2 regions of the Schinkia azotoformans genome follow, and region 2 is predicted to be linked to the other one. Evidence: a T-box and tRNA genes for the amino acid it is inferred to sense, from the RefSeq annotation. Region 2 holds a T-box; the other holds one or more tRNA genes.

Region 1 (2,268 bases), on a different contig from region 2:
CCTTGTACACACCGCCCGTCACACCACGAGAGTTTGTAACACCCGAAGTCGGTGGGGTAACCTTTTGGAGCCAGCCGCCTAAGGTGGGACAGATGATTGGGGTGAAGTCGTAACAAGGTAGCCGTATCGGAAGGTGCGGCTGGATCACCTCCTTTCTAAGGAAAATAGAAAAGCGAAAGCGACCGTTTAGCGACGTATAAACTGGAGCGCATCGACTGAGATAAAGGAAACACGACGAACGTAGTGAGTCGATGTTGACTTATCGTAGGGAGATGAGCGAAGTTTACGAGTCGCTGGGAGCTGTAGCTGATTATCTAGTTTTGAAGGAATAAACTATTGAATAATTCGCAAGAATTATATATAATAAAACTTGTCCTTTGGTAATTATATGTCTGGTAATGATGGCGAAGAGGCCACACCCGTTCCCATTCCGAACACGGAAGTTAAGTTCTTCAGCGCCGATGGTAGTTGGGGGCTGTCCCCCTGTGAGAGTAGGACATTGCCAGGCATATATAATTCAGCTTCATTCCACAGTAGCTCAGTGGTAGAGCTATCGGCTGTTAACCGATCGGTCGCAGGTTCGAATCCTGCCTGTGGAGCCATGATGGAGAGCTGTCCGAGTGGCCGAAGGAGCACGATTGGAAATCGTGTAGGCGGTTAACACTGTCTCGAGGGTTCAAATCCCTCGCTCTCCGCCATTTTCAAATTATAATTTGGCCCGTTGGTCAAGCGGTTAAGACACCGCCCTTTCACGGCGGTAACACGGGTTCGAATCCCGTACGGGTCACCAATATGGAGGATTAGCTCAGCTGGGAGAGCACCTGCCTTACAAGCAGGGGGTCGGCGGTTCGATCCCGTCATCCTCCACCATTACAAATTTTAAATTTAATTATCGCGGGGTGGAGCAACGAGCAAAGCATCAGTGAATTTGCTTCGAGTTGTCCCGACGTATTAACTTCCATGAATAAGCTTGCAGAGGAAGGGACAGTCGTTTCTATGCGAACTTTGAAGGAAGTACAATATTATATAATTTTTACTATCGCGGGGTGGAGCAGTCTGGTAGCTCGTCGGGCTCATAACCCGAAGGTCGTAGGTTCAAATCCTGCCCCCGCAACCAAAAAAAACAATCAATACTAATGGTCCCGTGGTGTAGCGGTTAACATGCCTGCCTGTCACGCAGGAGATCGCCGGTTCGATCCCGGTCGGGACCGCCATTGTGGCTCGATAGCTCAGTCGGTAGAGCAGAGGACTGAAAATCCTCGTGTCGGCAGTTCGATTCTGTCTCGAGCCACCATATTTATTGCCGGCTTAGCTCAATTGGTAGAGCAACTGACTTGTAATCAGTAGGTTGAGGGTTCAAGTCCTTTAGCCGGCACCAGCTGGAGGGGTAGCGAAGTGGCTAAACGCGGCGGACTGTAAATCCGCTCCCTGTGGGTTCGGCGGTTCGAATCCGTCCCCCTCCACCATTTTAATAGGGGCATAGTTTAACGGTAGAACTGAGGTCTCCAAAACCTCCAGCGTGGGTTCGATTCCTACTGCCCCTGCCAATTAAATTCATACGATGGCGGCTGTGGCGAAGTGGTTAACGCACCGGATTGTGGCTCCGGCACTCGTGGGTTCGATCCCCATCAGTCGCCCCTTATATTCTAAATTATTAGCCCTATAGCGGCATAAATATTATTCAATGGGCTATAGCCAAGCGGTAAGGCAACGGACTTTGACTCCGTCATTCGCTGGTTCGAATCCAGCTAGCCCAGCCATTTAATTCAATACTTGCGGAAGTAGTTCAGTGGTAGAACACCACCTTGCCAAGGTGGGGGTCGCGGGTTCGAATCCCGTCTTCCGCTCCAACGGCGGCATAGCCAAGTGGTAAGGCCAAGGTCTGCAAAACCTTTATCCACCGGTTCGAATCCGGTTGCCGCCTCCAATTTAATTTTATAACCCTTTGCCGGGGTGGCGGAACTGGCAGACGCACAGGACTTAAAATCCTGCGGTAGGTGACTACCGTACCGGTTCGATTCCGGTTCTCGGCACCATTTTAACTTTATACTATTATTGCCTATGCCGGTGTGGCGGAATTGGCAGACGCGCACGACTCAAAATCGTGTTCCCAAAAGGAGTGTCGGTTCGACCCCGACCACCGGTACTTTTAAGAAAATTTTAGTTACGATAAGAATTTTTAGATAGCTCATAAACCTTGATATAACGGGGTTTATGAGCTTCTTTTTATTTAAGAGTATTCGTTAGGAAACGATGAGATTTGAAATT
Region 2 (29,448 bases):
TTACCTCGATATTCTTCAATTGACGGAATTAATTCTTTGATTGCTTTAAACTCTTTTTCCCAATCATCATCTGACGGAAAAATCTCTTCTAACCGCCATGTATCTTCGACCGCTAATTCACTACGCTTTGGCAAGGATTTAGGCTTCGCTTGTTCAGTCATGATAATACCTCCATATGAAAATTTTTCCCATATAAATAGTATATCATTCGAGGTGAAAAATAAAACTTTTGATGAATGTAAAAAAAGCACCTAAGGTGCTTTTTCTAAATAAATTAATTTGCAGCGGATAATGCCAACATCGCTTCCATATCCTCTTTTGCATCTCCGATTAGTTTTAATCCAAACGTATTTACTAATACATCGAGTACACCTTCATTGATGAAGGCTGGAGCTTTCGGTCCAATGCGAATATCCTTGATTCCAAGGCTAAATAACCCCAGTAAAATCGCAACCGCTTTCTGTTCAAACCAAGATAACACAATACTTACAGGCAATTCATTAACTTCACAGTCGAAAGCATCAGCTAAGGCAAGAGCTATTTTTACTGTGGAACCGGAGTTATTGCACTGTCCCAAATCTATATAACGTGGGATTTTCGTTCCTGGGACATAGCCGTAATCAACATCATTGAAACGGAACTTCCCACATGATGTTGTTAGAATAACGGTTTCTTTTGGCAGTGACGTAGCAAGTTCACGATAATATTCTCCGCCTTTTCCCGGTGCATCACAGCCTGCGATAACGAAGAAACGCTTGATCTTACCATCTTTTACAGCTTGGATCACTTCGGGTGCTAATCCGATAACAGTTTCATGGTGAAAACCTGTTAATAAAGTTTCCTTAGAATCAATATGGGCTGCGGGTAATTCCAGAGCTTTTTCAATTAATGGACTGAAATCATCATTTGTGATTTTAGCAACATTTTCCAAGCCAGTAACCTCATAAGACCACATACGGTCAGCATAAGTTCCTTTAATTGGCATAACACAGTTCGTTGTAGCAAGGATCGCGCCTGGAAATTCTTCGAATAAACGGCGTTGATCATACCAAGCCTTCCCGACATTTCCTTTTAAATGGCTGAATTTCTTAAGTTCTGGATAACCGTGTGCCGGCAACATTTCGGAGTGTGTATAAACATTGATGCCTTTGCCTTCAGTTTGTATTAATAGTTCTTTCAATGCAAAAAGATTATGTCCAGTTACAACGATGGATTTCCCTTCAATTTTGTTCTGAGAAACACGTACAGGCTCCGGAATACCTAGTCGATTAACATGAGCGTTGTCAAGTAAATCCATTACTTTTACCGCAGCCTGGCCCACCTGCATCGCCATGTTGATATGCTCTTGAACATTAAAGTTTGAGTTTGTTAAAGTCATATATAATGCTTCATGGGTAGTTCGATCAACAAACTCATCTATGTAATCTAGTTGTCTTGCATGGGTGCGATAAGCTGCAATTCCCTTCAATCCAAAAATCATGATATCTTGCAAGCTTGCAATTGTTTCATCCTTTCCACATACTCCAACCACTTTACAGCCGCCTGGTGCAACTTGCATACATTGGTGACAATACATCATTACACACTCCCTTTTATATTCCCATATTTACAACATCAGTGTGATGAAAATCACAGTGACAAACATCACACCGTTATCATATATGAACTTATTCATTAGGGAGTGTGATGCAAGTCACAGTTAAACCAACGTTCGAAAATTGGACACATTTTCTATACTTTACATAATTTAAATATTACTCTTTTTATATAGTTTCATAAGGACCATTTTATCAAGTCTACATGCCTCCTCTACATTTTTAGGAACAGTCAATTCAGCTATTTTTCGAAAACTGGATCGTTCCCTAAAATCTCTTTCAATAACACCGAGTTTCTCCAATTGTTGTAAGTAATCCATAATGGCAAAGGAATAATGGCTATCATTTAAGAAAGGAAGCTGCCTTAATGCAAAAAAGCCCTGTTGGACCTTAGCTTTAAAGCTTTGAAATATTTCTTGAAAAGACAGGCCCGCACCAACCTTAAGGGGTATGATAAATTTAAGTAAAATCCAACCTTGCCAAATGATGGGCTCCGTTCTAATCCAAATCATTGATTCTACTGGAATTCCTGCTTCGCTAGGAACCAAACTAAGTGGAAGTCCATTTCCATAAAATATTCTTTTAAAGGAATCATCAGCAAATAAATAGGAGTTTGTTCGCCATCGTCTTTTCATTGAAAGCCAGATAGGGTCACTTGGAATTTTATACACCCTTCCCGTATTTATTATTTTAGAAAAACAAATTCGGGTGGGTAAGAAAAAGTCAACGGAAGCCAAAAAGTTTATTGGAGAAAACGGGGTCAGCGATGATACAATAGAAAATTGCCTAGTTGCGGGACAATAATAGATAAGTGTGAGCGTTTTGCTGTGTGATGAGTTTGTCATAAGCAGGTCAAATGCAGTGAGTTTTAGAATGTTTTCGGAGCTTCTTTTTAAGCGGTTTCCACCTAAAATCCAAATTGGGGTAATATTTTCACGAAGATAGGCTTTTGTTCGTTTAAGTAATACAGTGCTTTCAATAGTGGAACATTGAAATTCGAGCGCATAGTGTTGGTCTTTCCACGTCACAAATAAATCTGACCTCTGTTTTATTTTGGGTAGGTATTTTTCCATCTCAACATTGATCCCTTGGTTTCTTAACCAATCAAAAAGCTGAATTTTTCCCTTTAAGTGGTATTCAGATTCATTTTCAAGCTGTGTTTCACAATTCTTTTTTGATATATGGGCAAAATGCCATATTCGCTTATTTCCTGTTTTCAATTGGACTTTTTCTTTACAGGCGGGACAAAGTATTCGTTCGTTTTCGGTAATGTTAAGCAGCTCTTGTTTTTCCCATTTTTCAACTAAGGAAATTGTTCGGCCAGCTTCCGTTATCGCTAATAACAAAAAAACCACTCCTTTCTGTCATCTTATTTCGACAAAAGAAGTAGTTTTCCTGCAATATTTTTATGTTTTTTTGCTATCTATACATCTTGAAATCATAGTAAAGGTGAAAACAAGCGGGCGGTGGATTCATGGAGGCGTTGTAATTTTGGGCGTTCCTTATATTTTGCTAATAATACTTCGTTTGAATTTTCGATATCATTGAGAAAATCATTAACAAGCGCCTCAGCACTTTTTGTCCTATATAAAAAGGCATTTACTTCAAAATTTAAATGGAAGCTTCTCATATCCATATTGGATGTGCCAATAGAGGCAAGCTCTTGGTCAACGATGATAATTTTGCTATGTAAAAATCCGTTGCTATATTCATATACTTTAATTCCCGCTTCCAATAACTCTGTGTAGTAGGATCTAGACGCATAAAAAACAAGACGTTTATCCGGCTTGCTTGGGAGAATGACCTTAACATCAATTCCTGATAAGGCAGCCACTCTTAACGCAGACAATATATCATCATCGGGAATAAAATACGGGGACTCGATCCAGATCGATTTTTTTGCTGACGTAATCATTGCAAAGAAAACATTTTTTATTACATTCCAATCATTATCAGGTCCACCAGCTAATAAATGGACACCCCCAAATTCTTCATCTTCCACTAAATTCGGAGAGAGATAGATAGGAGTTAACAGTGTCACACCGGTTGTATAATACCAGTCCTGCAGAAAAATAAGCTGCAAACTTCTCACCGCTTCACCCCGCACATAAAGATGGGTATCGCGCCAAAAGCCGAAATATTCATTTTTACCTAAATACTCATCGCCAATATTTAATCCGCCAACAAAACCAATGTTCCCATCCACAACACAAATCTTTCGATGATTACGGAAGTTAATTTGATTGTTCAGGCTAGGCAATCTAACCGGTGAAAATGGCTCTATTTCCACTCCTGAGTTTCTAAGTTCATTAATATAGTTTTTTGATAACTTCCATGAACCAACGGCATCATATAAAAAGCGAACTGCAACCCCTGATTTTGCTTTTTCAATTAAAATATCTTTAATTTCATTTCCGAGTTCATCATCGCGAACAATATAAAATTCTAAATGAATGTGGTGGTTTGCACTTCTCATTGCTTCAAGAATGGCTTTAAACGTATCATTTCCATTAGTTAAAACCTTTGTCTCAGTATAAAAAGAAATCGGGCTTTTCCCTAAACGATGGGCCAGCCGGAACAACTTTTGTTGGTGTTCCCCCATCTTATTAAGCTCTTCCTCATTGATTTGCCGGTTTCCTTCGATTTTGGAGAAAGCTTGCTCATCCAACCATGCCTTTTTCTCATACCTTTTTCTTTCTCGGCGATAATTGCGGCCAAACAACAAATAAAAAATGAAGCCAAAGATCGGAAAGACCGCAAGTACTACCGCCCACGCAATCGTAGCACGAGGATTACGATTCTCCAAAAAAATGAAAAATCCAATAAACAATGCTGAAATTGAAATCAAAATACTAAAGCTTCCGAGCAACCATCCTTCCCAATAATTATGGGTAAGCACTAAAGCAATTGTTAGTCCAATGATAAAGATTGCAATTTGCAGCCTTTTCTTCATAATGCTACTCCTTTAAACATTGATGATATTCTATAAATTATAGCGAAGATTTGAAAGCTTTCCCACTAATTATTGTTTTCTAGGAATAAAAAAAGGTTTCACAAAAAGTGAAACCGATGATTATTTTAGAAGTGGGAAATGTTGTTTGATTTGCTGCAATGCATTGCTTTCCATAACTTCTTTCCCATATTCTTGAATGCGATGTATCGATAACCGGGATTCAAAGCCAAATTCAAGGATTTGGCATAATATATCATCTTCATTTTCTTCTTCCAACATTTCTTCATCAAACCCAATATATAAATAGTATTTACTATCAAAATGATACAAGCTGCTTATAAGACCCTCTGAGTCTATACTATGGCTTAATCTAATGAGATCTTCAAAATCATGGAATCCAATGAGAAAACGTACTGTTTCATCTTCATGATATTCATCATCATACGGGAAACCTTGGTACTCTCCATCTTCTTGATTAGATTGTTCAAAGAAAGACTCAATATTATCCTCAATCGTTAAATCAATATGTTTTTCATTACCTATCGGCAACTCAAGCTTTTGTCCATCCTTCGAAACCTGCGCTTTTGTGACTACGATTTCTAAGCCTTTTTCAAGTGCTTGAACTTGAATCCACAAAGGTCCTTCTATTGTAAATTCTTCACTATTGTTTACTTCATCCATCATTTCCCAAAACAATTCTTCACTTCGCTCACGGTTATACCATATTTCATCACGATCAAAGCCTCGATCTTCAATATCACGATACGTAACATAAAACTTAACCGTATTCTCATTAATTCTTTCGATTTCCATTCATCTCTCTCCCTTCTCGTCTAATTTTATTTTCTGAAGGGACTACCTAACCCCCGAGCTAATGCTCTAAAAAATGATAGTTATAGAAACAAGATGCCCAATTTAAGATGGAAGTAACCTTGTACTTCTATTTTATGATAAAAAGAATCATAAGGGAAATAAAAAATGCCAAAATAGTAAAAACAGGCTTTAAACCATTCTTGACTGTTATGAAATAATGTCTTATAGTGAATTTTGTGACAAAGGACAAGGGGGCATTTTTTTGGATCTCGAACTTTTAAGTCAAATACTTATTATTATTGGCATTGACATCGTCCTTGGCGGAGATAACGCCATTGTTATCGCACTTGCCTGCCGCAACCTGCCAGTGGATAAGCGAAACAAAGCGATCTTACTTGGAACTGGACTAGCAATCATTGTTAGGATCGCGCTTACAATTATAGCCGTTTATCTATTAATGATTCCTTTTTTACAGCTAGTTGGCGGTCTGTTCCTCATCTATATAGCTTACAATTTACTGACTGAAGACGGCGACGATGTTAATAAAATAAGAGGTGGTACTACTCTTTTTCAAGCTGTACGAACAATTGTTGTTGCTGACCTTGTGATGGGCTTTGATAATGTTTTGGCTGTTGCTGGTGCTGCCGGCGGAAAAATCATCTTAGTTGTCGCTGGTTTATTGATCTCTATACCCATCATCGTCTGGGGTAGTAAGATTATCTTAAAATTTATGGAGCGTTTTCCAATTATCATTTACATAGGTGCTGGAATTCTTGCCTTAACTGCCGGAAAAATGATAACACATGAAGAAAGAATTCAACCTTTTTTAGAAACGTATAGTTTCTCTTACTATATTATACCATTAATTACAATTGTATTTGTCCTTCTTGCAGGATTAATAAAAAAAACTTCTACAAAATAATCGTAGAAGTTTTTTCTTTTTGGTTAGACTATAAATGATTGTCCAGCTCCCAGCGACTCGTAAACTTCGCTTAATGGTCGCTTCCGCTTTTCTAGTTTACTAAGCGCTGGGCCTCAAGTAATTGAAATGTACGAACTCTTCTTGGCAGGAAACGGCGAATTTCATCTTCGTTATACCCAACCTGAAGGCGTTTTTCGTCAATAATAATTGGACGTCTTAATAGTCCCGGGTTTTCACTAATAAGCTTAAATAGATCTTGTAATGGCATTGTTTCTAAATCAACATCAAGTTCTTGGAAAATCTTTGATCTAGTTGAGATTATTTCATCCGTTCCATTCTCAGTCATTCTCAAAATCTGCTTTGCTTCCTCAATTGTTAATGGCTCAGTAAAGATATTTCTTTCTTTATATGGTATCTCATGTTCTTCCAGCCACGCCTTCGCTTTACGGCATGATGTGCAACTTGGCGATGTAAATAATGTTACCATTCATGTCACTCCATTCAGATTTTAAAATTTTTATATAAACACTGACTATTACTTTAAAATTATTTTAAATTAAGTATAGAACCATTATACAATAAATCTTATAAGAAATATATAGTTTTAAAGAAGAAATTGTTCAAAATTTGTAGACAATTTATATACGTTTTATACTTGAAATAGTTTCGTAAAATGGAAAAAAATTTTTTTCCACTTCTTTTTTTCCCGTTTTCTATATTTTTAAAACATAAAAAGCAAAACTATTTATTACAATTTCGCTAATTCCCTTTTCTTTTATGTAAAGATTTTATAAAATAATAAATAAGGACAGAAAATTGGGGGTAATGTTGGTGGTAGTTGGATACATTATTGATTTTGTCATTGTGGCAGGTTTAATCGTGGGAATTACTGCTTTAAATGGTCACATATCACATTTTATTGGATATCGCTTTTTTGGTGGAAGCAGAAAAGATTTGCATTCAGACCAAACACATAAAACACAAGCAGGCTGGAAGCTTGTTGGCGGCAAACGATAATTAGAAAAGCGGAAGCGCAGGACAATGGTAAAAGAAGAAGGTGGACTTCCCGCCTTCTTCTTTATTTGTTTAATGGAGTATAATCTACACCAGTTGTATACGTATTGGCAGCATCCCATAATAAGAATTCAGAAATTCCATTCTCATTTAAGGCTTTAATTTGCGCTTCAACCTCGGCTTTACCATAATTCAAATAATTTCCCCTGCCAAGGTAAGAAGCGGTGAAATCCTGAATCCACGGACGTGAAACTGGACGATTTTCTAATTTCATTAACTTAGCATTCTCAACCTTTGTATATTCCGTCACTAATCGATAGGGTTCGAGATCCGGCTTAGAAATTCCAAAATAAGAAGTCCAGTGGCTAGGATAAATCATCGATGATATTACATCTACATGCTCAGATATTTTTGTGAAATTTTGTCCGATTCCCGGTGCCTCCGGTAAGGTTGCTGTATATCCAAAGATATCTACAGAAACATCTACATCATATGGCTTTAACTGTTCCTTTGCGTAAGCTACAAAATCAGTAACGGCTTGCACCCGTTTTTGAATATTATCCAATTCTATATCTTTATATTGCCCCATACTATAGGTCAATGTTTGATCCCGCTTTTCAAATCCTTCCGGAAAACGAACGTAATCAAATTGAACCTCTTTAAATCCAAGTTTGGCTGCATCGATTGCTATTTGAACATTATGATCCCATACTTCCTTCAAAAAAGGATTAACAAAAGACTCATTTCGACCATTTTTCCAAACTGCTCCATTTTCTGTAAATGATAGATCCGGCCTTTGCTTAGCCCAAACTGTATCTTTAAACACTACAATCCTTGCAATTGGATATACTTGTTTTTTTTCAAAAAGCTCGAGCATTTCACGCGGATTTTTTATATATGGTTTCCCAATTGATGCTAACGGTGAATCCGACTGCGGCATGTAAGTAAGATTTCCCCAATCATCTTTAATATCTATAACAACGGCATTCAAGTCAGTCGTATCCATTAAATTCATTATTCCAGCAAAATTTTTACCTGAAGAATATAGATTTGTCGAAACGCCTGAATGATAATCAAGATAATTTTTGTAACCGCCTGCTGTATGGGCTGTCATATAGACACCTCTTACTGCATCAGGGTATGGAAAGGATAACCCAGAATCATATTTAAATCGAGGCAAAGCTCTTGGCAATTCCACTTTCTTAACAGAACTAAGTTTTTTGGAGTGGAAATTGGCTACCAAATGGTCTCCTTCAGCTAAAGCACTAGTAGAAAATACCCCCGTGAAAAGCATCAAAAAAAATAAAAAATACGCAAATTTCATTTCTCCTACTCGTTTTCCCATTGTTATGCTCCATTCTCTTTATTCTCTCTTTATTATAGGGGAGTTTTTGACACGATTCATTATTATTTGACATATTTCTATTTTTTCACATACCAGCTTGTTTACGATTAGTAAAGTATATTCAAAACTTGTTTAGATCATGCAAGTGACAAGCAGCCCAATGTTTATCTTTTACTTCAAACCATTTTGGTTCATGTGTGATACAAACATCCATAGCATGCGGGCAACGGGTATGGAAACGACACCCTGTTGGTGGATTAATAGGGCTGGGTAAATCCCCCTGCAGAACAATCCGTTGCCGCGAACGCTCTACTATAGGGTCCGGGATAGGAATGGCTGATAAAAGTGCCTGCGTATAAGGATGCAATGGGTCATCATATAATTCGTCACTTTCAGCTAACTCTATGAGACTCCCTAAGTACATAACACCAATACGGTCACTTATAAATTTCACCATCGATAAATCATGAGCAATAAATAAGTATGTTAAATGCCGCTCCTCTTGAAGGTTTTGCATTAAATTAACAACCTGCGCTTGAATGGAAACATCTAAGGCCGAAATAGGCTCATCTGCAATAATAAATTCAGGTTCTACAGCCAATGCCCGAGCAATTCCAATGCGCTGACGCTGACCGCCCGAAAATTCATGTGGATAGCGATTGGCATGCTCACGATTTAAACCGACTGTTTCTAACAATTCATAAACCTTATCCTTTCGTTCCTTGGGATCATTTGCCAATCTATGAATATCAATGCCCTCTGCAATAATGTCCATCACAGTCATTCTTGGATTTAATGATGCATATGGATCTTGGAAAATCATTTGCATTTTTCGATTTAGTTTTTTTAGATCTTCTTTTGTTTGTTTTCTGTGGACATTGATTCCCTCAAAAAGAACTTCTCCGGCGGTAGCTTCATAAAGTCGAATAATCGTACGCCCTGTTGTTGATTTACCGCAGCCAGACTCACCGACTAAGCCTAACGTCTCTCCTTTATAGATATCAAAAGTCAGATTATCAACTGCATGCAATACTTGATGTTTTCCAACTTTAAAATATTTTTTTAAATTTTTCACTTCTACAAGTTTTTCATTTTTATTGGTCATCATTTTGAACCTCCTGCGGCTTCCCGTGGCGGTTCTATTTTTGGAGCCCTTTCATCTTGAAGCCAACATGCTGCATACTGGGTGCAAGAGGATTTTTTATAATCCGGCATATAGCTTACACATACCTCCATTACATAGGGGCAACGGGGAGCGAATGAACAACCAAGCGGGGGTGAAACTAAATCTGGAGGTGTACCAGCAATGGCTACTAATTCTCCTTTTTTTGTATGCAACTTTGGCATAGAAGCAAGTAGTCCCCATGTATAGGGATGCTTTGGTTGATAAAAAATTTCATCAACCGTACCGGTTTCAATGATGTTTCCCGCATACATAACGGCTACACGCTGAGCAATGTTTGCCACTACACCGAGATCATGTGTAATGATGATAATAGCCGTATCCATTTGCTTCTGCAAATCTTTCATTAAATCTAGAATTTGGGCTTGAATCGTAACATCTAGTGCGGTTGTTGGCTCATCTGCAATCAATACTTTGGGATTACAAGCAAGGGCTACAGCAATCACAACTCGCTGTCTCATCCCGCCTGAAAATTGATGGGGGTACTGGTTTACCCGAATCTCTGGATTTGGAATACCGACAAGCTTTAATAACTCTAATGCACGCTGTTTTGCTTCTATTTTTCCGAGTCGTTGATGCTTAACGAGCCCTTCAACAATTTGTTTTCCGACCGTCATTGTTGGATTTAACGATGTCATCGGATCTTGGAAAATCATCGAAATTTCCGAACCACGGATCGTCTGCATCTCTTTTTCTCTTAATTTGACAAGGTCCTTACCCTCAAACAAGACTTCGCCTTTTACAATACGCCCCGGCGGGTCAGGAATGAGCCGCATGATACTTTTTGATGTAACAGATTTCCCTGATCCAGATTCCCCAACAATTGCGAGTGTTTCTCCTTTTCTTAAATGAAAATCTACACCACGAACAGCCTTTAGCTCTCCAGCATAGGTATCAAAGGAGATATGCAAATCTTTTACCTCTAAAATAAAATCCATTCCTGCCCCTCCTATCTCCGCATTCTAGGGTCAAGTGCATCACGAAGACCGTCGCCCAACAAGTTAAAACTTATCATAATTAAACTAATCACAACTGACGAAATCGACATCATATGCGGATAAATTCGCATTGTTTTAAAGCCATCATTTACAAGCGTTCCTAATGATGCAATCGGGGGACGCAGCCCAAGACCGATAAAACTTAAAAAGGCTTCCGTAAAGATAGCGGTAGGAACTGTGAACATAGTCGTAATAATAATGGCGCCTAATGTATTCGGAATTAAGTGCTTCCAAATCAGTCGATTATCACTTGCACCTAAGGTTTTCGATGCCAATACAAATTCCTGTCCTTTTAATTTCAGTATTTGCCCCCTTACAATCCTTGCCATTCCAACCCAACCGGTTATAATCATCGCTAAAGTAATCGTTAATATCCCTGGATTAAGGACAAGAATTAATAAAATAACTACAATCAAATGGGGGATCCCAACAAGTATTTCAATAATACGCTGCATGATATTATCAATGCGACCTCCATAAAAAGCGGAAATACCGCCGTATGCAACACCGACAATAAAGTCGATGGCCGCTGCCAAAAAAGCAATATAGAGTGAAATTCGAGTACCCTGCCATATTCTCGTCCATAAGTCACGACCTAAGTGATCTGTACCAAACCAATGATAGTCTTTTATGCCTTTTTTCTCGTATTGGTCTATTCCACGAATATCATATCCACTGAATCCTATGAAGGGAACTTTCTCTATAACCGGGATTTTGGGAGGCAAGTTGGCCCGTGACAAATCTTGTTCATCGTACGAAAAAGGACTTAAAAATGGACCAACGATCGCTAATAAGATGATCGAGCAAATGATAATTAACCCGGCAAAAGCGCCTTTGTTTATTCGCAATCTGATCCATGCATCCTGCCAAAACGTGAGACTTTCCCGTATAATCGTTTCTTTATAGCTTGATTCAATTTTCGCTGGTTGGAACATTTCCTTATGTATGATGTAATTATCCTCCCTCATTACTCCCGATTACCTCCAGCTATGCGAATTCTTGGGTCGATAAGACAATACAGCACATCAACAATAAAGACAATCCCTATAAACAATGCGGCGTAAAATAATGTTGTCCCCATAATGACTGGATAATCATTGGTCATAATCGATAGTACAAATTGTTCTCCAAGACCTGGCACACCGAAAATTTTTTCGATCACTAAAGACCCTGTCATAATATTCACTGCAAGTGGTCCTAAGATTGTTATAACTGGTATTAATGCGTTTCGAATTGTATGTTTTAAGACAATCACGACTTGACTCATACCCTTTGCTTTAGCGGTAATAATATAATCTTGTCCGAGAACTTCAAGCATCTCCGTTCTCATAAACCGAGCCACTTGGGCGATAACAAAGACAGAAAGCGAAATGGTAGGGAGAATTGTATATTCATAACTTTCCCAAAATGCTGCAGGGAGCAACTTCCACCTAACACTTACCCAATACTGCAACAAACCAGCAAAAACAAAGGATGGTATTGATAACCCGATAACGGCAATGACCATCGCACCATAATCGATCATCGTGTTATGGCGAAGGGCGGAAAGAATTCCTAAAACTAATCCTATCAAAGTCCCGAATAGTAAAGCCTGACTGCCCAAAAAGGCGGAGACGGGAATTCGTTCTCCAATAATTTTCGCTACTGGTCGCCCGTCAAATTGAAAAGAGACACCGAGGTCCCCTTGAAATAAATTCTTTATATAAATGACATACTGAACAACGACAGGCTTGTCTAACCCATAACGTTGATTCATTAATTCTATTTGAGTTTCTGTCAGCTTTTCGTCATTGAATGGTGTACCCGGCAATGTTTGCATAAGAAAAAAGGTTAGGGTTGCGATAATTAAAAAAGTAATAAGCATATAAAAAAATCGGCCAAGTAAATAACGTACCACTTTAACACCCCCACGCCGCATGTTCTAAAAATCTTTGTTTTCTATATACGCCCATTTAAAGCTATAGTCCGGGCCAAATGGATGGACAATTAAATCTTTAACATAGTGTTTTTGCAACACTGCTCGCCCACGTTGGTATAATGGCGCTATCACAGCATCTTCTTTGAGAAGAATAACTTCAGCATCTTGAAGGCTTTCAAAGCGTGCATTTAAATCATCAAGATTATTCACAGCCTCCCGGATTATGTTGTCATAGACCGGACTCGCGTAATTCGTTTTATTATTACCGCCATTTGTGACCCATAGATCCATAAATGTTAGTGGATCTTGATAGTCGGGTCCCCATCCCCAAAACTGAATATCATAATCTATCGCATCATCAAGGGCTAAGCGTTGTTTGAATGGTTGCACATTAATGTTAATTGTTAGACCAGGCAGTGTTGTTTCTAATTGATTTTTAATATACTCTGCGATCATTTTCATTTCATCACGGTCATTTATTAATAAATCCCATGTCACGGTAGGGGACCCGGCCTCCTGCCAATAATGCTGTGCCTCCTCTACATTATAGGAAACGATATTGCCATATTTTTTTCGGAAATCCTCGCCTGTTGTCGGATTTTTTACAAATCCTGAAGGGAAGAAATAATCGGCAGGCAAGGAACCGTTATTTAATAAATTGGTAACAAAAGCTTCTTTATTGATTGCTCTTTGAATCGCTTTTCGCTGTTTGATCGGAATACGGTCTACATTGAACTTTAAGTACCACATTGTTGGTTCACTATAAGTTAAGAAATCTGGATGGTCTTTATAGAGTTCCACTAATTCCGCACTTAAGCCAGCACGATCAGCCTGACCTGTTTCAAATAAATTTGTTTCCGCTGAAGAATCTTTAATAACTCGATAATTTATTTGGTCTAATTTAACTATGTCTCTATCCCAATACTCTGGATTTTTCTTAAAAGTCCATCCACTTGTACTCCAATTGGACATTAAAAAGGGGCCGTTATAAAGCATTTTATCTGCATAAAGGGCATAATCTGATCCTTTTTCTTTTACATACTCTTGTTTTTGCGGAAAAAATGTTGGAAAGGATGTTAAGCTAATGAAGTATGGTACAGGAATTTCAAGTGTCACTTCTAATGTCTTATTATCAAGGGCCTTCACACCTAATTCCTCAATCCTTCCAAATAGAGGATCACCCTTAGACATAATCGCCTCTGCATTTTTTATTGGTTTCATTAAATAGGCATAAGGAGAAAGGGTCTCGGGTGTTAACGCCTTTTTCCAAGCATAGATAAAGTCATGGGCCGTTACCTTAGAGCCATCACTCCAATTTGCATCCTCATTTAGGATAAACGTAAGTACGTGACCCTGTTTACTTTTTATAACTTCTTTTGCAACTCCTGGGACCGGTGTATTATCTGGACCTAAGCGAAATAATCCTTCAAAGACTTGATTCATTGCTGAAAACGATGCACTATCATCTGCCTGTGTAGTATCCATCGTTGGCAATTCCGCAGCCTCTAAAAGATTAAGAATCTGGCCTGTACTTGATGTTCTTGTTCTTTCGTTGCCCTTAAATCCACAGGCAGAAAACATTATAGAAAATATAAGTGATAAAATAAGCAATAAGAACCACTTACCTTTCATAATAACCTCCAATATGAACCTTTCCTTTTATTTGTAGCCTTTCCTTTAAATTTCAATTTCATTCTATTACTCTGTAAATAATAGCTTGATTTTTATGGATGGGTTTACTATAATAAAATTCAAATTTCAAAAATTAATATTGGTAATTGCAATGAGAAAGAAAAGTACATATTTGGCAGCTTACAGAGAGCTTGTGGTTGGTGGAAACAAGCAGTGAAAAAATATGGAATGGGCTTTTGAGCACATCCGGCAGCGTATTGAAGTGATTCTTACATAGAATAACAAGGGTGGCACCACGGTCCATTCGTCCCTTACCATAGCGGGACGAATGGACCTTTTTGTACTATCAGAATTTTTATCCTTTCTCCGACTTCCGCCATTATGGGCGGCAAGTCGTGTCTTTCTAATTTGGATTCATACTAAAATGATTGAAAATTCAAGGAGGAATAAAAAATGTCAATTATTTTTTCCGGCATTCAGCCTAGCGGTACAATCACATTAGGAAACTATCTTGGAGCATTGAAGCATTTCGTTGATTTACAGGAGAACAATCAATGTTATTTCTGTATTGTTGACGAACATGCAATAACCGTCCCTCAAGATCCAAAACAGCTTCAACAAAATATCCGCAGCCTCGCTGCACTATACATAGCTGTTGGTATCGATCCTCTAAAATCAACATTATTTATTCAGTCAGAAGTTCCAGCCCATGCACAGCTAGGCTGGGTTATGCAATGTATAAGCTATATCGGGGAACTGGAAAGAATGACCCAATTTAAGGATAAATCAGCAGGAAAGGATGCCGTTTCTGCAGGATTATTAACCTATCCACCATTAATGGTAGCGGACATTCTATTATACAAAACCGATATCGTACCAGTAGGGGAAGATCAAAAGCAGCACCTTGAATTAACACGTGATTTAGCTGAAAGGTTTAATAAGAAATACAATGAAATCTTTACAATACCTGAGGTAAGTATCCCAAAGGTAGGATCAAGAATCATGTCGCTACAGGATCCTACGAAAAAGATGAGTAAATCAGATCCAAATACCAAAGCCTTTATCTCTATGCTTGATGACGAAAAGCAAATTGAAAAGAAAATTAAAAGTGCCGTAACGGACTCTGAAGGCATTATTAAGTTTGATAAAGATAACAAAGCCGGCGTATCCAACCTATTAACGATTTATTCAATCTGCTCCAATCAGTCTATTGAAAATCTAGAGAAGCAATATGAAGGTAAAGGCTACGGAGAATTTAAAGCGGACGTTGCTGGGACAGTTATTAATACAATAAAACCAATTCAAGAGAGATATTATAGTCTGCTTGAATCAGAAAAGCTTGATGAATATTTAGACCTTGGGGCTGAAAAAGCTAACGCTGTAGCAGCAAAAATGATGAAAAAGGTAGAAAAAGCTATTGGTTTAGGCAGAAAAACAAGAAAATAAGAAAAGCGGAAGCGCCCGTTCAGCGCACGACAAAACTGGAGCACATCGACTGAGATAAAGGATATCCGGCGGCGAACGAAGGGATTCACCTTGTTGACTTATCGTAGGGAGGTGGGCGAAGTTTACTAGTCGCTGGGCGCTGAAGCTAGACATGGAAAAGCAAAAAGGGCTAAGACAACCCCATCGTCCTAGCCCTAATTTACTTTTGTACCTTTTTCTAATTCCCAAAGCTTTTCGAAAAAAGGTTGTCCTTTCACAAGCCGTTCACAAAGATGCTCATGTCTTAATGTCCAGCCATCCTTCGCTTCCTCATATAATTTGTTCCAAACATCGTCGAAATTTTGTTTTTGAATTTCTTGGTATTTGGTAGGATTCCATTCTGTATACCAATATCTAATTTCGGCTGGGTTCCCTGTTGAATGCAGCTGATCCAGTGCCATAAACAATAACTGTTTTAACTGTCTTTCCTTTCTTGTAAGCCCTTTCATCAATTTAGGGGAAGGTGACAGGATATGATATTCCTTCTTTGTCCTATCTTCAAAATTATAAATTGTAGGCTCAAGGCTCTCAACCATATCGTACACTAACTGCTCTTGTCTCGGAATAAGTCTGCTCTTTTTAATTGGTATATGGTAGCCCAAAGTATCGACCGCCAAAATTCCCACTCCATCTGTTACGATAAAACAATAGTCTAGCTGAATCCGTTCATGATTTTTGCGAACAAAGCTTTTTTGATACACATCCTCTAAAAGCTGCTGAGGCAGATCTGATAAATCATTTTCAATATAATGGAATAATACTGTTTCTACCTTTATCAGCGGTGTTTGGTCTAAAAGTTCAACGGTATCCTCTTTTCTCCATTCATGAAAATGACAAACATTATAACCATTCTCTTCTCCTTCAAACCAATTCACCCAAACATCGTGCAGATACAACATGTTTTACCCCTCACTTCACATCACATTGTTAAAAAACAGTATTGTCAGTTGAGAAGCAATTTATTCCAGTCAAAACAATTAATTCATTTTTTTCTATTTTTCTCATTTAAAGGTATATAAATACTGATTGTGATGAGCATAATGCCAATCATCAGGAGATAACACTCCATTCTTGTACTAATATATAATAGGTATTCGAGAAAGGACAATCCCATCGCCATGACATTCAGATAAGCAATAACAGTTACCCCACCTACAACTGCAAGTCCAAATCCTAATAAAAAAAGAAAAAGCCTAAATATCATAACTTATCCAATCCCCAATAAAATAGTAGTATCATTACCCCTTCCACCCTTCTTGCTTGTCCTTTTTACCATTTTTATGTAACACTAATAAAAATATGTAGGAGAAAATAAACATATTTTATGTTAATATTGTAAATAGGTGTCGAATCTAGTAATCTATAAGTCTGAGAGTATTTTTAAAAACATTCATTATTGTGTATATTTAAGGAGAGGTGAACATCGGGATGTCCTCGCGCATTGAGCGTAGAAAAAACATAGATCAACAAATACGAACGTCAAAAAGAAGAAGAAAAAAAAGTCCGTTTAAAATCGGTCTTATTCTATTAACATTTTTTATAGCTATGATTGGTTACGGAGTTTTCCAATATTATACAGCCTATATTTCCGCCTCCAATGATAATGATTTGCCAAGCACAAGTAAAAAGAATAATGAAGATGAATCTACCTTTAAAGGAGTAAAAGATTTAGAAAAAATAAATGTACTACTCCTTGGTGTAGACTCCCTGTCTTCAGAAGGACGGACTGATACAATCATGATAGCACAGTATGACCCAGAAACAGGTTCTGCTAAACTTGCATCAGTCATGAGAGATACTTATGTTTCAATCCCAGGATATAAAGATAATAAAATAAACCAAGCCTACGCCTATGGTGGGGCCGAATTAGTACGCAAAACTTTAAAAGAAAACTTTGATATAGATGTCCAATATTATGCTATCGTAAATTTTGATGGTTTTTCCAATGTTGTCGATGTATTATCACCAAATGGTGTAGATATTGACGTTGAAAAGAGAATGAAATACACAGATCGTGCAGGTGGTCTATATATTAACTTCCAACCTGGTTTACAAAAGCTTAACGGGAAGGAATTATTGGAGTATGCCCGCTTCCGTCATGATGCTGAAAGTGACTTCGGAAGGGTTCGTAGACAGCAGCAGGTTATTTCGGCTGTGAAAGATGAATTGATTAGCATTAACGGATTAACCAAATTACCTAAAATGATGGGAACCATTATCCCTTACATTGATACAAATATCGGTTCTAAAAAGATTCTAGCGTTAGGAACAAACTTTTTAATGAATCCAAAAGAGATCGAAACGATTCGTATACCTGTTGACGGCTCATTTGAAAACAAGAGCTATTCCCATGCAGGCTCAGTTTTAGCTATTGACCGCAAAGAAAACAAACAAGCTTTAAAGGACTTTTTCTCTTCTACACAACCACAGGTTGTTTCAGACGATGAAGTCAGCATGAGTGAAATTGCAGCAGATGTGCATTAAATAGAAAAGCGCAAGCGCCTTGCTCATCGCCTAGCAAACTGGAGGAGTCCTGAAGTTTGATAGGCGCTGGAGCTAGACAATGATATACCTTCTTTACATTTTAAAAGCCACCCATTCGGGTGGCTTTTATTATTCGTATTTTTTGAAGACTAATGAAACGTTATGTCCGCCAAATCCTAGTGAGCTACTTAATACAGCGTTTACTGTCTGTTTTCTAGCCTGATTTGGAACATAGTCTAGGTCACATTCAGGATCTGGAGTTTCAAGATTCATGGTCGGAGGAATGATTCCATCGGTAATTGCTTTTACTGAAAAGATAGCTTCAACAGCACCAGCAGCTCCTAATAAGTGACCTGTCACCGACTTAGTTGAGCTTACTGCTAATTTATAAGCATGTTCACCGAATACCTCTTTAATTGCCATTGTTTCATATTTATCATTATAGTCAGTACTTGTACCATGGGCATTAATATAATTAATATCTTCCGGCTGCAAACCTGCATCCTGTAATGCCTGTTTCATCGCTCTTGCTCCGCCTTCACCACCTGGTGCCGGTGCAGTAATGTGGTAGGCATCACCAGTTGCTCCGTACCCAACAAGTTCAGCGTAAATCTTTGCGCCGCGGGCTAATGCTGTTTCTAATGATTCAAGAACGACTATGCCTGCTCCTTCTCCCATAACAAATCCATCACGATTTAAATCAAATGGACGACTTGCCGTTTTAGGGTCCGGATTTGTAGATAAAGCTTTTGCCATACAGAAACCAGCAAATGACATATTCGTAATTGGGGCTTCCGTTCCACCTGTGATCATAACGTCGGCATCCCCACGCTGTATGACCTTAAATGCATCACCGATTGAATTAGCACCAGAAGCACATGCAGTTGTTGTACATGCATTAATACCCTTTGCACCTAAGGCAATGGATACTTGCCCTGCAGCCATATCTGCAATCATCATTGGTACATAAAAAGGACTTACACGGCGGTACCCTTTTTCCAAGAAGTTTTTATGTTGTTCTTCATGGGTTTCCATTCCACCAATACCAGAGCCAATCCAAACCCCAACTCTTTCAGCATTCTCATCGGTAATTTCTAAATTAGCATCTTTAACAGCCATAAAAGCCGCTGCAAGTGCATATTGAGTGAAACGGTCCATTCTTCTTGCTTCTTTTTTATCCATAAAATCTTCAGGATTGAAGTTTTTCAGTTCAGCTGCTACTTTAGCAGGGAATAATTCTTTATCCACCCGTGTAACTTCATTGACGCCTGAGACTCCGTTGATTACATTGTTCCAAGTCGTATCTACATCAAGACCACATGGTGTAACCGCACCGAGTCCTGTTATTACAACTCGTCTTTTTTCCATAAACGCATGACACCTTTCATATTGAAATGTACAATTTATTATAATTCTATCATTGCTTACGAATTCCTGCTAAATTATTTGCCCCATCTCAAAGCAATAGCTCCCCAAGTTAAACCGCCGCCAAAACCGACCATAACAATGATATCATCATCTTTTATTTTTCCATTTTCAATTTCCTCAACTAATGCAATCGGAATAGAGGATGATGATGTATTGCCATATTTGTCTACTGTTTTTGACATTTTTTCTTCTGGTAGCTCTAGCCTTTGTCTAGATGCTTCCATAATTCGAATATTAGCTTGGTGTGGAACTAAAAAATCAACATCTTCCTTCGTTAAACCAGCTTTTTCGATTACATTGACAGCTGATTCACCCATTTGACGGACTGCAAATTTAAAGACTTCACGGCCATTCATAATAATGTACTCATCCTGATAAAGATGCTTTGCCCCAACGCCATCTGCACCTAACTCAAATGAAAGAATTCCTCTTCCTTCTGATACCGGCGCTATAACAGCCGCAGCAGCTCCATCACCGAACAATACTGCTGTATTGCGGTCAGTCCAATCGGTAATTTTTGAAAGCTTTTCAACACCAATTACAAGCACATTTTTGTATGTTCCTGTTTGAATAAATTGCTGAGCTGTTACCATCGCATACATGAAGCCAGCACATGCAGCTCCAATATCCATTGCTGCCGCTTTTTTCGCACCTAGCTTTTCTTGAACTAAGCATGAAACGGATGGGAAAGGAGAGTCAGGTGTAACGGTAGCCGTAATGATTAAATCGATATCCTCTGCCGTAATTCCAGCATTCGCGATTGCTTTTTCAGCAGCAAAAAAAGCCATATGTGAAGTATTGATTGTATCGTCAGCAATCCTTCTTTCTTTAATTCCTGTTCTTGTTTGAATCCACTCATCTGAAGTATCCATAATCTTCTCTAAGTCTGCATTTGTAACAATTTTCTCAGGAAGATAACGTCCAATACCAATTATACCAGCATTCATTAACAAAACCCCTTTGCATTCTCAAAATTTATGATCATGGTATATGATCAAATATTATGACTTGGTACTAATTTTATAACACTTACTAGTTCTTGTCTATAAAAAGAAATGTACAAAAGAGGTCGACTGTTAGGTCCACCCCTTCAAACAAACTTTTTACTCGGCTTTAGCTTCCGATGCTCCAAGCTCATACGCATCGTTCATGACCTTTAATAGGACATCGAGCATTGGCTGCATCATATCCATATTTACTTCCATCCCTTTTTCCTTAAGCATCATTTGTGCCTCAGGTAAATACTTCATCGCAATTTGCATAAATTTAAAATTTTTTTCTTGATCCATCATCTTTACCCCTTCATCTCATTATTTTCTACCGGGAAACTCCCCAGTTAATTTGTATAATTCAACAGCTTTATTAACTTCAACCTTCAGTTCATCAGGAACTTCCGGGCTAAAGTCTCCTAAAGAAATAACATCATCTCCAAAATCAAAGGTTTTAATTCCATGCTGAAACTTGCCGGCAATATATTGAGTGGCAATCAGTTTGTAAAGCCCTTCGACATGTTGAACCGTACTAGTTAGAACCGTTGATTCACCTAGATCTAATTGATCAGAGACATAACCAATTGCATAATGCCCGTCCTCTTTTACAGCTTCAATTACCGGAAGATTAAAGGAATCACCGGCAGGATAAAACACATCAACACCTGTCTTTTCCATTTCACTGTAGGCTTTTAAAGCTTTTTCCTTATTGCTCCAGCTCTTCGTATAATGAACATCAACAACCACATTCGGGTCTTGATATTCAGCTCCCTTAACAAACCCCTCAACCTCTGGCTGCCAATTAAAAGCTGAAATGACACCAATATGTTTTGTTTTACTCATTTCTGCTGCAACCATTCCACCAAAAAATCCCATTGCATGAGATTCAAATTTAATACTCGTCACATTTTCAGCTGTAAAGTTTCCGTTAAAATATACAAAATCCATATCAGGATAGTCGTTATGTAATTCTTCGAAAAAAGGACCATACTCACCCCCATGTCCGAATACAAGGTTAACGCCTTCCTCTTCAAATTCATCCAACGCTTCCTTTACTTCCATTCTCGTTTTCATACTTTCTTTATAATAAACATCAGCCTTTAATGCAGATTGTATCAATAATAGGCCTTTATACCCTTTATTCCCCCATATTGGTTCATTGATTGTATCCGGTAAAAGTAATCCTATCTTTGTTGTTGAAAGATTGGTAGCTGGTTGTCCACAAGCAGTGACTAATAGTATAAATGTTGCCAAAATTAAAAGAAGCTTTTTCAAAACAAGCCCCTCCCTATTATATCCATTTCATCTATGTATCCAACATTTCTATTTTACCCAACAGATACAAAGATGTAAAAGGATTTTAAATTAATCCTAATCCTTTTAGTTTTTGTAGATACTTATAATGCTCCTTTTGTCGTCTGATTCCTTCTTCTAGAGTTGTTTGTAAATGCCTATGATAGACTTCCTGATCCTTCACATTCTTTACCTCAAGTTCACTTGACTCCTGTTTCGGATTTGAAGTTCCTTTAATAAGATTTACCCCTTCTTGCCACTGATTTTTTCTATTGCTGTTAATTTTTATTATTTTATTGACATCTAAATCTGCTGGTAATTCTAATAAAATTTCTACTAAGTCTTCAACAAAAATAGCATCCTCTCTAATTGGATCGATCGAAGGTGAATCCTTTCCCATAATTAATTGTTGAAACGTCATCGAATCAGGCTGCCACGGACCATAGACTGTAGGAAGCTGCACAATATGAAAAAAAAAGTTTTTGTTCAGTTTACTGTAATTTTCAATTTCATATTCTTCTTCCATTTTCATTTGACCTATTGGGTTACGTTGATTTAAGCTTTCGTAGGATGAAAGATAAACAAATTTACACATAATTTCATTGCAATAGTCCATTACCTTCGTAAGAATATCTTTCATTTTTGTCATTTTTTTATTTATATTGTTTTTATTAATATCTGAGTCATGTAAGCAATAATATAGGACATCACAACTCTCGGCCACTTCTTTTAAAATAAGATTTTCAACTGGATTATTAATATATATTAAATTACTATTCCTAGCAATTTCCAACAGCTTTTGCTCTTTAAGTTGGTCATGTTTTTCAGAAAAATGATCAATCCCAATAACTTCAAACTCTTCCTCCAAAAGACGTTTAGAAAGGGAAAAGCCGATAAATCCTAGTGAACCAATTACCATCGCTTTCTTCATGAAAAGCCCTCCAAGTCTATTTTACTTAATAACTATGCCGGACTGCTAATTTTAGAATAAAAAAAGAAAAGGACAGAACTTTGTCCGCCCTTCTCATAAAACCTGCTCATATCTTTTTAGGTAAGAAATAATGTTTGAAGTAATATGAAATCTTTTTTCAAATAAATGTATCGAAAGTTCTATTGGTGCTCCTTCTTGCTCACGGATTTTCTCAAAACTTCGGCTATGATCAGAAAATGAATATAGGACCCGATTTGTAGAGTGCCAAATTTTCACCGGAGTTTTAGATGTAAAATTACAAAGATCAAAATTGTTGATTATTTCTGATTCAACATATTTTTCTTCAATCTTATAAGAAAAGGCTAATTCTTTCAGTAATCTTTTATAAAATAATTTATTATTTTTTTCGGTATTTATAAAAGCTTTAAGATCTAGGCAAGGACTTAACATTGAGACAGATCGAAGTGATGGTTCCATTTCATTCATTAGTCTTAATGCAGTCAGAGCACCCATGCCCTCAGCGATTACGTGAATTTTGTCATTTAGAATTTCTCTACGGATTACTAAATGATAAAGCTGTTTTAACAGATGAACTGACTTTGGACTCCCCCAATGTCTGCCAAATAAATTAGAATAAAAAATCGTGTAACCTTTTTCCCTTAAATTTTCAAGCATTTGAAATCGTTCTGGATTTTGAATCCACAAGCTTGTCGTTTTGTCCACATAATGATTCTGATCACCGATAATTAAGATAGCAAAGCCATTGGGGCGTTCAGGAAGGTGAATTACGTTCCATTGATCATTAATTTTAAAAAAATGTTGATCGAGATTCATTGTTTTCCCCGCCTCTTTACTCTTGTACATACACTTCTAATGTATGACATAATTTAAAAAAAGCAAAGGTTATTTACCTATATTTTTAACTTAATATATGGTAAAATTAATTTCAAACGTGCTTAAAATCGAGGTGAATAAGTAATGCGTATATTTTGGACTGTATTCTGGACATTTTTATTAAGCCAAATGCTTGTATATGTAGTAAGCAGTATGACGGGTGGTACATATAATTTCATGCAAGGTGTTTTCCTTTGCGCAGTATTTTCAATTATCGTTATTTTCCTTGGTGAAGCAGGCGTACCAAACGAACCACAAGAACATCACTAAAAGGAAGAGGCTGAATCACGGATTCAGCCTCTTTTTATTCTATTCGGTGACCTTTATCTTTAAGTCGCCGTTTTCAACATCAATGACAACATTGGAACCGTCTATTATATTACCTGCAATAATTTCCCTAGCTACTTTTGTTTCAATAAAACGTTGAATAAAACGTTTCAATGGTCGTGCGCCGTATACTGGGTCAAAGCCTTCATTAGCAATAAACAATTTAGTTTCCTCCGTTAGCGACAATTTAATTTGACGATCCTGAAGGCGTGCTTGTAATTCATTAACAAGTTTACCGACAATACCAGAGATTTCTTTTACAGTTAAAGGCTTAAACAAAATCGTATCATCTACCCGGTTTAAGAATTCAGGACGGAAATGGTGGCGCAGTTGAGCCAATACTTTTTCACGAACTGGCTCCTGAATTTGTCCACTATCGGTTAATCCTTCTAGTAAATGGGCAGATCCAATATTCGATGTCATGATAATGACTGTATTTTTAAAATCAACTACACGACCTTTTGAATCCGTAATCCTACCGTCATCAAGCATTTGCAGAAGGATATTGAATACTTCTGGATGGGCTTTTTCAATTTCATCTAATAAAATAACGGAATACGGTTTTCTTCTAACGGCTTCTGTTAATTGTCCCCCTTCTTCGTAGCCAACATATCCTGGAGGGGCCCCAATCAATCTTGATACAGCGTGCTTTTCCATATATTCGGACATATCGATCCGAATCATATGCTCTTCACTATCAAACAAGCTTTCTGCCAGTGCTTTGGCTAGCTCCGTTTTACCAACCCCTGTCGGTCCTAGAAAAATGAAAGAACCGATTGGACGGTTAGGGTCTTTCACACCTGCACGAGCCCTAATGACAGCATCCGCAACAAGCTGTACAGCCTCATCCTGGCCGATAACCCGTTCATGGAGTATTTGATCCAAACGAAGAAGTTTTTCACGCTCTCCTTCCACCAGTCTCGATACTGGAATCCCTGTCCAACGGCCGACAATCTCTGCGACTTCCTCTTCTGTTACTTCTTCCCGAAGAAGTCGGCCTTCTTTTTCTGACATCATTAATTGTTGTTCTTTTTCTTTTAATTGCTTTTCAAGTGCAGGGATTTTTCCATGTCTTAGCTCTGCCGCTTTATTTAAATCATACTTTGCTTCCGCATCTTCAAGTGAACGTCTTAATGCTTCGAGCTGTTCCCTTAACTGTTGAATCATTTGTAGCTCTTTTTTCTCTTCATCCCATTTCGCTTTCATCACATGGGCAGTTTCTTTGAAATTTGCTAATTCTTTTCTTAAAGCCTCTAACCGCTCTTGGCTTGCTTGATCCTTTTCTTTACTTAGGGCGGCTTCCTCGATTTCCAACTGCATGATCTTACGTGTCACTTCATCTAATTCAGAAGGCATCGAATCAATTTCTGTTCGAATCGTTGCACATGCTTCATCAATCAGATCAATAGCTTTATCAGGCAAAAATCGTTCCGTAATATAACGGTCTGACAGCACAGCTGCTGTTACAAGGGCACGGTCATGGATGTTAACCCCATGGTGAATTTCAAATCTTTCTTTTAATCCTCGTAAGATTGAAATCGTATCTTCAACTGTTGGTTCTTCTACAAGCACCTGTTGAAATCTTCTTTCAAGCGCGGGATCCTTTTCAATATATTTTCGATGTTCATCCAATGTCGTGGCACCAATACAGTGCAGTTCCCCACGAGCAAGCATTGGCTTTAACATATTGCCGGCATCCATCGCACCTTCTGATTTACCAGCTCCTACAATTGTATGAAGCTCATCGATAAATAATAAAATTCTGCCATTGCTCTTTTTAACCTCATTTAAGACTGCCTTTAATCGTTCTTCAAATTCACCACGATATTTGGCGCCAGCTACAAGGGAGCTCATATCTAATGAAAAAATCGTTTTATCCTTTAATCCTTCGGGTACGTCTTTGCGAACGATCCTTTGCGCAAGGCCTTCAACTATTGCTGTTTTACCTACCCCCGGCTCCCCAATTAGGACTGGGTTATTTTTTGTCTTCCTTGATAAAATCCGAATAACCCGTCTTATTTCAGCATCACGGCCAATGACTGGGTCGATTTTTCCCTTTTTAACATCTTCAACTAAGTCACGTCCATATTTTTTAAGAACATCGTAAGTGACTTCCGGAGTCGGACTTGTTACCCGTTGATTTCCTCGTACCTCCGTAAGCACCTTTAATAAGGAAGCACGATCAAAGCCGATTTGTTGAAAGATTTTTGCTATTTCTGTCGTTTGTTTTTCGTCAGTCATAGCCAATATTAAATGTTCAACAGAAATATACTCATCTTTCAAGCGGCTCGCTTCATCTTCAGCACGGACTAATAATGACTGCAATCTTTGTGTAATATAAACAGCACCTGATTCAACTCCTGAACCAGATACCTTTGGCAGCTTATTTAAAGCTTCCTCGACTAATTTTTGGACGGTTCCCGGGTTAATATTTAATTTTTGTAAAATGCTAGTAGTGATCCCATCCTCTTGGGTAAGGAGTGAAGAAAATACATGTTCAACGTCTACTTGCTGGTGTCCTTTTCTCACAGCCAACGACTGGGAGTTGACTAAGGCTTCTTGTGTTTTCTCAGTCATTTTATTCATATCCATATTAATCCCTCTCACCTTTCGAATAATTTGACCAACTTTGACCTATTTATATTATAGGGCATTTTCAGTGAAAAATTCAACTAAATAAGCGATTTAACAAAAAAAATCCGCCCTATGAACTTCAGGCGGATAGTGTTTCTTATTTAAACTTACTCTTATACGTCCAGACACGGTTATGGTTTGAATTCTCTGGGAAACGCTCCCCGACTTCAAGCCTTATTGATTGCGGTTTTTGGACCATTGATCCAGTTTCACCGATTTCAACATAAATTCCATTATTCGGTGCTTTCTGACCGGCGCGAAATTGACGTGGTTGCCCCATTATAAAAACCTCCTTGAATTTAAGGTTCACTACTATTATGTCCGGTTTCTTTAAACTCATTAATGGATAAAGGTGGAGAAAATACAAAAAGGACTTCTCAACTAATTGAGAAAGCCCTTCGTATAAAACATTATTTATTAAGCAACCCTAAAATTAACGCTTTTTGTACATGAAGTCGGTTGCCGGCCTCTTGAACTACAACAGAATGTGGGCCATCAATAATATCAGCTGTTACTTCTTCACCGCGATGTGCAGGTAAACAATGCATAAAGGAATAATCATCCTTAGCATATTGCATTAATTTAGCATTCACTTGGTATGGTTGTAAAGTCTGTATTCTTTCAGCAGCCTCGTCTTCAAAGCCCATACTTGTCCAAACATCAGTATAGATGAAATCAGCGCCTTTAACAGCTTCAATTGGATCATTGACTACTTCGATCGTTGCACCCGTTTCCTCAGCAAACTTTTTGGCAATCTCAACAACTTCAGCTTTTGGTTGATAGGCATCAGGACAAGCGACGATGCAATCCACGCCAACTTTAGCGGAGCCTATCATTAACGAGTGTGCTACATTATTGCCATCGCCAACATATACAAGCTTTTGCCCTTTTAAGCTTCCTTTAATTTCATAAATTGTCATTAAGTCTGCTAAGGCCTGACATGGATGATAATCATCTGTTAGGGCATTAATAACAGGGATCGTTGCATGTTTTGCTAATTCAACAACACGTTCATGCTCAAAAGTACGAATCATAATAATATCGATGTACTCAGACAGAACTTGTGCCGTATCGGAAATAGGCTCTCCTCTTCCCAACTGTGTATCTTTACTGCTTAAGAAGATGGAATGGCCGCCTAATTGAGTCATTCCTGCTTCGAAGGAAACACGAGTACGGGTTGATGATTTTTCAAAAATCATTCCCATCGTTTTTCCTTTTAATACGTCTAAGTGTTGACCTGCTTTGTGCAGCTTTTTTAACTCAATGGCTGTTTTAATTATATCTACGATTTCGTCTTGGGTTAAATCAATTAATGTTAACAAATCATCTACGTGCAATTTCGGTGCTGCAATCATTGTTGTGCTCATTTAAACCACTTCCTTCTCAATATTTTTTTTCGTTAGCCAATCTTGAATCGAATTAACACTAAAGCTACTTTCTCTAATACCTAGTAAAAATCCTTCTACTGTTTCCCATTCTGTAAAAACATGGAGACGATATTTTAACGCTAGTTGACGTTTTTCAATTTCTTGTTCCGTTTTCTTTTTAGATAAACTAATTAATGCTAATGCTTTGGGATTTTGCACCCATTTTTCATAATCTTTATTTTTTGCAACTGTTAAGCCTGCTTTATTAATTAAGCTGCTAATAGCTTCGATAAAATCGTTGTCTAAGTCACTGTCATCAATGAAGATTTCATTTTTATTGTGCGCTTTTTGTTCATTCCAGTGGAATACTTTATAAAATGCCTCTTGCTTTGTTTCGGCAATCGCAATCCCTTCGCCGGTTGATTTCATTTCCGGGCCTAATACCGGATCTAAGCCGGCAAGCTTGATCGTTGAGAATACAGGATACTTAATCGTGATATAAGGACGATCAGGTAAAAGACCTTTTTGGTCTGTAATATCAGTTAAATATTTCCCAAGCAATAATTTTGTCGCAATTTGTATTGCAGGTACGCCTGTTACCTTACTTAAGATTGGCACCGTTCTACTTGCACGCGGATTTACCTCTAACACATAAACCTTTGCCTCAGAAAGGACAAATTGAATATTCATGATGCCTTTAAAATTCAGTTCCTTCGCAATTCGCTTTGAATACTCAGCCATTAGCCCTTTTTCATGATCCGAAATTGATATGGAAGGTAAAATCGCTGTACTATCTCCTGAATGGACGCCAGCCTTTTCGACATGCTCAATGATGGTAGGTATTAAAATTTCTTCTCCGTCCGTTAGGACATCCACTTCGGCTTCTTTGCCAGCAACATAAGCATCTAAAAGAATTGGGAATACTTGTTCAGTTTGACCTGTTATTAATTGATCTAATTCCTGTTCATTCTTAAGAATAATCATCCCTTTACCGCCAATTACATAGGATGGTCTTAAAAGGATCGGGAATCCAATCAACGCAGCCTTTTCTTTTAAATCATCTATATTTTCGGCAATTTCACCTGGTATATGTGGAACATCCACTTTACGTAAAAGCTGATAAAAACGATCACGATCTTCCAGTTGATCAATTATATCTTCACTCGTTCCAAGAAGGTTTACACCGGCTTGTTCCAACTGAGAAACTAGATTAATGGCGGTCTGTCCGCCAAATTGAACGATT

The links. The T-box of region 2 lies ahead of trpS (tryptophan--tRNA ligase). A T-box ahead of a tRNA ligase gene usually reads a tRNA of that ligase, here a tRNA-Trp.
Region 1: it has a tRNA-Trp gene. The T-box ahead of trpS (tryptophan--tRNA ligase) is inferred to sense a tRNA for this amino acid. The anticodon was not compared.

Annotation. Positions count from the first base shown of each region.
Region 1 covers NZ_JARSMD010000004.1:5,550-7,817, reverse strand. Annotated here, with positions in the region: partial or broken rRNA gene P9E47_RS02230 (16S ribosomal RNA) at 1-155, shown strand, start outside; rRNA gene rrf (5S ribosomal RNA) at 392-508, shown strand; tRNA gene P9E47_RS02220 (tRNA-Asn) at 528-602, shown strand; tRNA gene P9E47_RS02215 (tRNA-Ser) at 607-698, shown strand; tRNA gene P9E47_RS02210 (tRNA-Glu) at 716-790, shown strand; tRNA gene P9E47_RS02205 (tRNA-Val) at 795-870, shown strand; tRNA gene P9E47_RS02200 (tRNA-Met) at 1,041-1,117, shown strand; tRNA gene P9E47_RS02195 (tRNA-Asp) at 1,139-1,214, shown strand; tRNA gene P9E47_RS02190 (tRNA-Phe) at 1,219-1,294, shown strand; tRNA gene P9E47_RS02185 (tRNA-Thr) at 1,303-1,378, shown strand; tRNA gene P9E47_RS02180 (tRNA-Tyr) at 1,382-1,466, shown strand; tRNA gene P9E47_RS02175 (tRNA-Trp) at 1,474-1,547, shown strand; tRNA gene P9E47_RS02170 (tRNA-His) at 1,565-1,637, shown strand; tRNA gene P9E47_RS02165 (tRNA-Gln) at 1,686-1,760, shown strand; tRNA gene P9E47_RS02160 (tRNA-Gly) at 1,776-1,850, shown strand; tRNA gene P9E47_RS02155 (tRNA-Cys) at 1,853-1,927, shown strand; tRNA gene P9E47_RS02150 (tRNA-Leu) at 1,948-2,036, shown strand; tRNA gene P9E47_RS02145 (tRNA-Leu) at 2,064-2,146, shown strand.
Region 2 covers NZ_JARSMD010000005.1:72,636-102,083, forward strand. Annotated here, with positions in the region: gene pepF (oligoendopeptidase F) at 1-161, opposite strand, end outside; gene hcp (hydroxylamine reductase) at 275-1,576, opposite strand; gene P9E47_RS02620 (competence protein CoiA) at 1,748-2,941, opposite strand; gene cls (cardiolipin synthase) at 3,034-4,548, opposite strand; gene mecA (adaptor protein MecA) at 4,669-5,361, opposite strand; gene P9E47_RS02635 (TerC family protein) at 5,624-6,283, shown strand; gene spxA (transcriptional regulator SpxA) at 6,375-6,770, opposite strand; gene P9E47_RS02645 (hypothetical protein) at 7,109-7,300, shown strand; gene P9E47_RS02650 (putative glycoside hydrolase) at 7,362-8,642, opposite strand; gene P9E47_RS02655 (ABC transporter ATP-binding protein) at 8,764-9,747, opposite strand; gene P9E47_RS02660 (ABC transporter ATP-binding protein) at 9,747-10,763, opposite strand; gene opp3C (oligopeptide ABC transporter permease) at 10,775-11,791, opposite strand; gene opp3b (oligopeptide ABC transporter permease) at 11,791-12,720, opposite strand; gene P9E47_RS02675 (peptide ABC transporter substrate-binding protein) at 12,745-14,373, opposite strand; T-box leader at 14,516-14,688, shown strand; gene trpS (tryptophan--tRNA ligase) at 14,827-15,819, shown strand; gene P9E47_RS02685 (YjbA family protein) at 16,014-16,757, opposite strand; gene P9E47_RS02690 (hypothetical protein) at 16,841-17,062, opposite strand; gene P9E47_RS02695 (LCP family protein) at 17,287-18,342, shown strand; gene fabF (beta-ketoacyl-ACP synthase II) at 18,472-19,710, opposite strand; gene P9E47_RS02705 (beta-ketoacyl-ACP synthase III) at 19,785-20,717, opposite strand; gene P9E47_RS02710 (ComZ family protein) at 20,874-21,059, opposite strand; gene P9E47_RS02715 (BMP family ABC transporter substrate-binding protein) at 21,081-22,034, opposite strand; gene P9E47_RS02720 (NAD-dependent epimerase/dehydratase family protein) at 22,120-22,983, opposite strand; gene P9E47_RS02725 (alpha/beta hydrolase) at 23,077-23,817, opposite strand; gene P9E47_RS02730 (YjzD family protein) at 23,962-24,147, shown strand; gene clpB (ATP-dependent chaperone ClpB) at 24,187-26,796, opposite strand; gene P9E47_RS02740 (YjzC family protein) at 26,936-27,118, opposite strand; gene argF (ornithine carbamoyltransferase) at 27,249-28,205, opposite strand; gene P9E47_RS02750 (carbamoyl phosphate synthase large subunit) at 28,206-29,448, opposite strand, start outside.